DNA from 2 places in the Sulfurovum sp. TSL1 genome. Region 2 is predicted to be linked to the other one. Evidence: riboswitches for the same ligand, from Rfam matches in the RefSeq annotation. Region 2 holds a riboswitch; the other holds the start of a gene.

Region 1 (4,432 bases), 710 kb from region 2:
CCTGCTTCTCTCCTATTTTAATCAGTGCTGATTCCCACTCTTCTTTGTTGTCTTTACCGTGTACTGTAGAGAGGAAAATATAATTGCCACTTTGCTTGATATCCCCTATGGGATAGATATAAGAGGTTTTTGAGATGGCATCGATCAGCGTAGCCGGGTCCAAACCATAGGCTCTTACAGCCTCTTCATTGATCTGTACGGAAACCTCCTGATCTGCATCACCGTAGATCTGTACTTCACTGACATAAGGATTTCTGGCAATTTTGGATTTTACCTCTTTGGCCGTTTCTATCAATTGGCCTTTGGTCATATGCTCAGAGGAGAGAGAAAGTCTGATAAGCGGCCGGTTGTGCATCAGCAGCTCTGCCGTTGGTTCGGTCATATCCGAAGGAAGATATTGTCGGCTGCGTGCGATGGCATCTTTGGCTTTATTGAGAGCATCTATTTTGTCTGCGCCATCATTGAGATCAAGAACGATAGAAAAAGTACCTGATTTGATCACGGTCTCGATCTTCTCTATCCCCTGTATGTTGCCCAGTTCATCTTCGATATCACGCACTGCCATTTTATCAAGATTGTCAGCACTGGCACCTGCATAAGCACCCCTGATCGCGATCTTATCCAAGGCGATTTCAGGGAAAAGTTCTTTGGGGATATTGTAATAAGAGTTTATGCCTAAAAAAAGGATAAAAATGAGCAATACATAATTAAGACTTTTATTCTCTATAAAATAGTTAATGATCCTCATCATGGTGTATCCTTATTGAACGTCTTAAATTATTGGTTTGTTATGTAACTTATAGTGATATCAACAAAAAATACTACAGTTTCTTTAAAAATGCCGAAATGATAAAGATCATTGTCCCGTTCACACGACCTTGTATATGGGTAGGGTCACCCGGTACCATGCGGATATTTTTCACAGTCGTTCCCTGCTTAGCGGTAAAACCTGCACCTTTTACCGGAAGGTCTTTGATGATGCTCACAGAATCACCCTCTTGCAAGATCGTACCATTGGCATCACGTGTAGGTTCTTGTGCTTCAGTGGCTAAACCTTCCTCTGCCCATGCTTTTACATCCTCCTCAAGATACATCATGTCAAGCTGGTCCTGTGCACCCAGTTGAGTCAAAAGTCTGAATGCCACGACCTGTACTGCAGGCTCAGTACTCCACATACTGTCATGCAGACAGTTCCAATGTTTTTCATCCTTTGTCGGATCATCTATGGAGGCTGCACAGGTACTACAGATCACAATAGCCTCATCTTTTGGTGCCACTACGTAAGCCGTAAGTCCCTCTTCAGAACCGCACAACTCACATTTCCCTCCGCTTCTATCCATCAATACTCTATCTATGCTCATTTTTTTCCTTTGCTCTATCAGTATCGACATTTTACTCTATTTGTTTTAATGTAGCCCATAAAAGCACTACTATACACGGTCTAAATCATTTCAACCCCGATCTTTACTGACAAACTATATGGTTTTATTTGACATCTTCTCTACTGAATGATTTCAATCACAAATTAAAATGATCACTTATAACTCTTTTTAAATCTTTACTGAGTATAATCCATGAAGGTAAAAAGATTGAAAAGCTAAACTTGTTGTGAAACAAGGGCAGAAAGTCATGGGTCTTTATAAAAAAGATCGCCAGACTACACAATAGAATATACCTATGGACTATTCTACGTAATTCTATCTACACTTTATGCTTCAATACTTTTAAAGAATAATAAAGGGGTCTTCTATGAATCATAGTCTCAGAAATACCATCAAACCTATATCTCAATCCTCTTTATTGATACTCATACCACGAACACTTTATCGTAGCAGAAGCTGCTAAAAGGATTAACATGAAGATATTGAAAAACAAATTAATACTCACTCTGCTTATACTTATCCTTATAGGGATATCAGGAGTGACATCGTATTATACCTATCTCTCTTATCAAAGATATGCAACGGCACAGAACAGTGCGGAGGTTTCTTCGTTTGTAAAACATTTTGAGTCAGTTATGAAACATATGATAGAGGAAAGAGTACAGAGTGCTACCTACCTGGTCACACAGAACAAAGAAGACTTAAAAAAACTCAAAGAGTCAAGGTTGAAGACCGATCAATATCTATTGGAGTTTGATGCATTTACCAAACAGGACGATCAGTTTACACGCTATCGTACCTATATCAAGCAGGCTACTGAAGCGTTAGAACTGGTGCGTCGAGATGTAGATGATTTACATGATAACGCTAGCGAGATCTACCATGATAAGGTCTTTAATCCATTGTTCCAGATAGTGCAGGAAGTTACTGCTGCAGAAAGGTCTGAGGAAAAGAAAAGTTATCTGATGATGTACCAAAAGTATACGGCACTGAAGGAGAACACTGTACAGGAACATATACTGATCTCTTCTATCTTACTTGGATCCAGAAGCATAAGTGATAAAGAGAGAGAATTTTGGGAGCAATTGATACACAAAGATACCTTACCCCAGTTTTATACCCTTGCAGACAGTGCCGTAGCCTTAAAACTCAGCGAACTGCTTTCTGTGGAAAAGTTCAACACTATCATGTCTGAAGCACGCGACATGATCTCCTATGAATCAAGATCAGGAAGATACTCAGTCTCCCCTCTTGGTTGGTCAAACCAGATAGATATAAAAATGGATTATTTCAACAAAGTACAATCCCTACTGCGTCATCAGATCCAAGCGATCAATAAAGAAACCGTCACGCAACACGGAGAGATTCTGGCATGGTATGGAGGGGCAACAGTTATCTTATTGCTTGTACTGCTTAAACTTTTCAGTTTAGTTTCCAAGATAGAAAATGATACACAGATCTCCGAGGAGACCTTAAGAGATATCAAACTGGTACTGAATGAAAACCAACAAAATGAGCTTCATAGATTGATCCGTAACGGTAAGGTGGATCATATCTATCGTTTTTTGCTCAAGACCATTAAAGACGGGAATCAGACCAAAGACCTCTTTCTTGCCAGTATGTCCCATGAGATACGTACCCCTCTCAACGGTATTCTTGGATTTACACAATTACTCAAAGAGACAGATGTTTCAGAGGAACAAGCTGAATTTATTTCAGTGATAGAGAAGAGTTCCGACAATCTTCTGACCATCGTCAATGATATTCTTGATCTCTCCAAGATCAAAGCACAGAAAATAGAACTCGAAGCCATAGAATTCGATCCGGTAGATACCTTTGAATCAGCGGTTGAATCCTATGCGGCCAAAGCGGCTGAAAACCATATTGACTTTAACATCTTTTTGGATCCGACACTGCCTACACTGCTGATAGGGGATCCTACGAAGATCTCTCAGGTCATCGTGAACCTTGTCAGTAATGCCATTAAATTCACTTCTACAAACGGTGAAGTAAGTGTATCGATCAAAAAGCTCTTTGAGGATGAGGATAAAGTAAACGTCAATTTTGAAGTGTCTGATACAGGTATCGGTCTTACCAAGGAGCAACAGGGAAAAATATTTGAGGCATTTTCACAAGCAGATGTCAGTACAAGCAGACAGTACGGAGGTACGGGTCTGGGACTCTCTATATCAGGTAAATTCATAGACCATATGGGAGGGAAACTGAGCATTCGAAGTGTCAAAGATGAAGGCTCTACCTTCTATTTCACCCTGACACTGAAAAAACCTAAGAGCGCGGTACAAAGAGAAGTAGAGGATATGAGTGCCTGCACCGTTGGTATTCTTAATTCACATCTCGATACAGAGTACTATATCAATAAAAACCTTGAAACCTATATCGCTTACACCGGAGCCACTATCAAGCGTTATACCGATGAATCACTCTTGGCATTAAAAGGTACCTCTCAACTCCCTGATATTCTTTTTATTGACCATAAATTCCGTCAGAGAGATGACGAACTTCAACCGTTCCTTGACCTTGATACAAAGATCATTGTGATATCCACAGGAGACCAGAAAAAAAATCTCAAGCGATACACATCACGAATAGATAAGATACTCTATAAGCCTGTGAACTTTACAAAAACACTTCGAATGCTGAATGATAAAGAGGATAGTTCAGAGAAGAAAGAGAATCTTGCCTTTAAAAATGTACATGTGCTGGTTGCAGAAGATAATAAGATCAACCAAAAGCTGATACTCAATGTACTCGGTCGACTCGGTATAGAGGTCACCATCGCGAATAATGGACAAGAGGCACTTGAACAGCGTATGAAAAATGAGTATGACTTGATATTCATGGATATCGAAATGCCTGTCATGGGTGGTATGGAAGCAACAGGTCAGATCATCAGCTATGAAAGGAAAAACCATAAAGCACATATTCCGATCGTTGCATTGACTGCCAATGCACTTGCGGGAGATAGAGAAAAATATATGAGTGCCGGTATGGATAGTTACCTTTCAAAACCTATAGACCTTGAAGCTTTG
Region 2 (4,432 bases):
TGAAATACTTTTTCAGCTGTTCTTGGTATCGGAGCACTCCTATGTGCCATAGGACTAAGCTGCTGTCCACCTATCGTATAGGTTTCCGTCTCATCTTTACTGTTATATCTTGGCACACCCCAGCGTGTATCAATTCCGATACTTGGCGTAGAGAGGTTCCATCCAAGTCCCATCCATGAATTCGAAGCACCCGAACTGTAACTTACGCCAAGCTGCGGCGCCATCCCCTGTCTTCCTGCAGGGATCTCAATAGGATAAGAGAGTTGTGCATCACCCATACTAGAAGCTTTAGGCGCTTCTATTAGATTGATCTTTGCACCAGGATTGGCTACTTTAAGATCTTTGATCTGTGTCGCGCCGTAGGCTTTTGCCTGTGGTGCATCGGGTGTTTGTATAACGGCATTGATCATATCTGTGAAGTGATCTGTTTTAGAGGTGATCACACCTGCTGCACTTGCTACTTTTGGAAGCGGCATCCAACGTCCTGCCTCTTCATCGAAGAAGTAAGTCTTGACATCTTTGGCGCTTGTTCCTTTAGGAAGTTTACTCTCATCGTATGCGATTTCAAGATTGTTCTCTTTATCAAACTTGATACCGTGAGGCAAGAAACGATATCCCTCTGCATCTCCTTTAGTAACGTTAACCATACCCTGGTCAAGTTCTGGAAGATCACGTGTATTAAGGCTCAAGACCTTGATGTCTTTTTTTGTCTGTAGTGCTTCTCTTTTAATATTGAGCTTTGCTGTTTTGAACGCTACTTCTGCTCCCGTTTCAGCGGCTACTATATATGTTTTACCTCTGCTATCAGCATTTTTATCATTGAGAAGCTTGACTGCGTTTGTACTAAGCTGTACGGTTTTGCTTTTAGGTTCATACAAAGCAAAGTTTGTATTGATAGAAAGGGTTTTGGTAAGGGTTTTTCCATTTGAAAACTTAGCGACTACCTTTACATCTTTTGTGCTGTCTGCTTTCACCAGTGTTTCAAATGAACCTAAAGTACTTTTAACCTCTTTTCCGTCTACCGTGATCTTAGGTGATTCATTTTTATCTGATGTGACAAAACCTCTTACATACGCATAGTCACCATAGTAAAGCCCTGTTTGCGGTTGGAATGCTACAAGTTCAGGAGAAGTATCTTTTGATTGAATGTTGTCATTGAGTGTTAAAGAGAGTTTAATGTTTTTGATCTGATATGGTATAGGCAGGTCACCTTTCTCATGAGGAATGAACCGGATCTTGTTGGTACCGGCTTTAAGCCATTGAGGGTTGATCTCTTCAGTTACCTCTGTGCTCTTAGCCTGTTTTAGTGTAGGTGCGCTTGCCTGTACCAGTAATCCTCCCTGTGCCAATTCGTCATTGATCGCACGGATAACACTTGCTCCTCCGGTGACACCTGAAACTTCATAGCTCAATACGGCTTTTTCTATCTGTTCTGGCTGATATGCGATATCCATGGAGAAGGTACCGTTTTTTCTTAGATTTGCATCTGTACTAAGTACGGCCGTTTGCTCTTTTGCTTGATAGACTCTTTGGCTATCAAGCTGCACTCCGGCATCTGGGGTAAGAACAGTTTTTACAACGGTGTTAAGTTTAGTTCCTTCCTCAGTTTCAAATCTAATTTCTGCCAAACCTTTTGGTAAACTTTTTAAAGGGTTCAATGTCAATCTAATAGCATCAGTATCAACTATCTGTTTGAATGCAAAAGTATTCCAATCATTATCAAGGTTTGCTAATGATTGCGTATTCCATGAAGTTGCTGTTTCCCATAAACCATTGACTTTATATTCAACTGCAACCTGATAGTCACTTGATCCAAAGACGCTCATGCTTTTTAAAGAAACATCTTTAGAGAAAACTCTCTCAATTAAAACACTTTCTTGTAATGTATATAAAGTGTCTGTATCTTGATCGAATAACGAGGCATCTTCTTGCCCGTTCATATGGTACGATTTTATAAAGGCCTGTTCATTTAGATATTGTATATGTGTACTAGTATGTGTCGCTGCTTCTACAAAGCTAACTGTACTGGAAAATAAAAACAATGATGCGATCATAGGTGAAATAACAGGAGAGAGCTTTTTCATAAATTTGAACATTCTAAACCTTTATAATAATTACGTAACTATTTTTCTTTTAAGGTTTCTATACAAACTAAAATATGATTTACAGAGGTATGCTTATCGAAATTTTTTTATCCATAACTTTATCTGTGTTCAAAAAAAGTTTAAATAAAAAATAAGGAGTAAAGGATAAGTGCCTCACATCTTGTATTTTAGTTTTATAGTAAGGCAATCCGGCGGTCTAACGAGAGATCCGTGACTTTCCGTCCTTACTTCGCAGTAAGTTTGGCATATCCTTAAGAAGGCAAATAGTAACAAATTTAATATTAAATTAAGGTTGTATCTTAATAAATTCTTATATTTTTTTTCTTTTTATATGTCATACAATATATAAGTTTAAGTATACTGAAAGGATTTGTTCCCTCACTACTCAAACAATATCTGAGTTCTAGTTAAATTGGGGAATTTTGGCAGAGTTAAATAACTGGATAGTCTGAAAATACGTAATTTAGGGGCCTTTGGTGGCGGACAGTGAGGGATTCGAACCCTCGGTACCCTTACGAATACGCATCCTTAGCAGGGATGTGGTTTCAGCCAACTCACCCAACTGTCCTTGTGTTTTTGTGGATGAGATTATAATTAGATTGGGTTAAATAGAAGCTTAAAATAATCTCAATTGTTTTTAATTTTACTTTTTTTCACTTTGATCAATTATATTTTAGGAAAATCACAAAAAAACTGATTATCATTACATCTAAAGATTTATACAACAAGGTTCGAAATGTTAAAAAAACTTACGCCTCTTATCGTACTGGGAATGTTTGCTTTAGGTGCATATCTTATGATGAAAGGTATGGACAATGCTGTCCATATGACCCAATCAAAAAAAGAGATCAAAAAGTAGAAATGACTTTGAGGATCTCTTCTACTTTACTTTGCGGGTCACTGTCTTTATAGATAGGTCTTCCTACAACAGGGTAGTCTACTCCTTCTTCATTTGCAAGATCCAGCGTCGCCACACGCTGCTGATCTCCGGCATCTTCACCGAAAGGCCTGATGCCAGGACAGAGCGTCAGGAATTTCTCTGACGTAGCATTTTTAATGGCCCTGCTCTCAAAGGTAGAACATACCACACCGTCCAAACCGTTTTCATAACTCATTTTTGCGAACTGCTCCGCTTTTTCGTCTATGCTTTTTTCGTAGATGCTCTGGAAGTTCGCTTCATCAAATGAGGTCAGTGCGGTCACAGCCAGTACCAATGGACGGTTTTCATAAGATGCCAGTCTCTCCATCACTGTTTTCATAGCGACAGCCCCTGCCGAGGCATGGATGTTGAACATGTTGACGCCGAGTTTGGCGATCTCTTCTGCTGCATCTGCCATAGTGTTGGGGATATCGTAAAGTTTGAGGTCTAAAAATATCTTGAAATCAGGATTGATCGCTTTGAGTGCTTCTATAAAAGGTTTCCCGTCACGGATGTAGGCACGAAATCCTACTTTCATCCAAACATTGTACGATTTGAGTGACTCAGCTAGGGCCAAATTCTCTTCAGCTGACGGCAGATCAAGTGCTACGCATAGTTCCATGGTTTAAACCTCTTATCTTTTAGTGGTATAATAATATCAAAATTTTAATATATAAGGACTAAACACACATGTTTGGAAGAGAAACAAAAAGATACGATATCGTTCAATCTGTAATGGATACATACAACTACGCTAAATTCACCACTTCTAAAGGGGTGATCTGGGCTAAGCTTTTTAAAGATGATGCACCTAACACGGTTGCGAACTTCGCTCACCTTGCAGAAACCGGATTCTATAACGGTCTGAAATTTCACAGAGTGATCCCTGGGTTTATGGCACAGGGTGGTTGTCCGTATTCTAAAGACAATCCGGCTATGGCTGGTACAGGTGGACCAGGATGGCAGATCGACTGTGAAACGGATACAAGTACGCATCCACACAGAAGAGGGACACTCTCTATGGCACACGCAGGACCGAACACAGGTGGAAGCCAATTCTTCATCACTTTTGTAGCAACGCCACACCTTGACGGTGTTCACACAGTATTTGGTGCGATCGACGAAGACGATACGGAAAGTTTCATGGTGCTGGACCAGATCCAACAAAATGATGACATCATCAGTATTGAAGTGGTTGAATCAAGAGATTAATGAATTGTTTATCATCCCTGGACCTTCATCCGGGGATAACCTAAAAGGAACTGTATGTACGGATATTATAGAGTTGCATCGGCTGTGAACAAGACCATCGTAGGGAACCCTGCAAAAAATGCCGAAGAGATCATCAAACTTATCCAAGATGCACACGCCAAAGAGGTTAGTGTCGTTGTATTTCCGGAGCTGACGC

Evidence for each region. A riboswitch is a leader RNA that binds a small molecule or an ion and turns the genes downstream of it on or off. The one in region 2 is predicted to bind cyclic di-GMP.
Region 1: it holds a riboswitch for cyclic di-GMP, as region 2 does, so the genes downstream of both, LDM98_RS00280 (ATP-binding protein) here and LDM98_RS03760 (SpvB/TcaC N-terminal domain-containing protein) in region 2, are expected to answer to the same signal.

The regions. Positions count from the first base shown of each region.
Region 1 is NZ_BPFI01000001.1:54,642-59,073, reverse strand. It holds gene LDM98_RS00290 (efflux RND transporter permease subunit) at 1-751, opposite strand, end outside; gene LDM98_RS00285 (alkylphosphonate utilization protein) at 822-1,361, opposite strand; cyclic di-GMP riboswitch class I at 1,587-1,665, shown strand; gene LDM98_RS00280 (ATP-binding protein) at 1,856-4,432, shown strand, end outside.
Region 2 is NZ_BPFI01000001.1:768,489-772,920, forward strand. It holds gene LDM98_RS03760 (SpvB/TcaC N-terminal domain-containing protein) at 1-2,096, opposite strand, end outside; cyclic di-GMP riboswitch class I at 2,285-2,360, opposite strand; tRNA gene LDM98_RS03765 (tRNA-Ser) at 2,583-2,673, opposite strand; gene LDM98_RS11755 (hypothetical protein) at 2,842-2,964, shown strand; gene pyrF (orotidine-5'-phosphate decarboxylase) at 2,954-3,646, opposite strand; gene LDM98_RS03775 (peptidylprolyl isomerase) at 3,715-4,236, shown strand; gene LDM98_RS03780 (NAD(+) synthase) at 4,291-4,432, shown strand, end outside.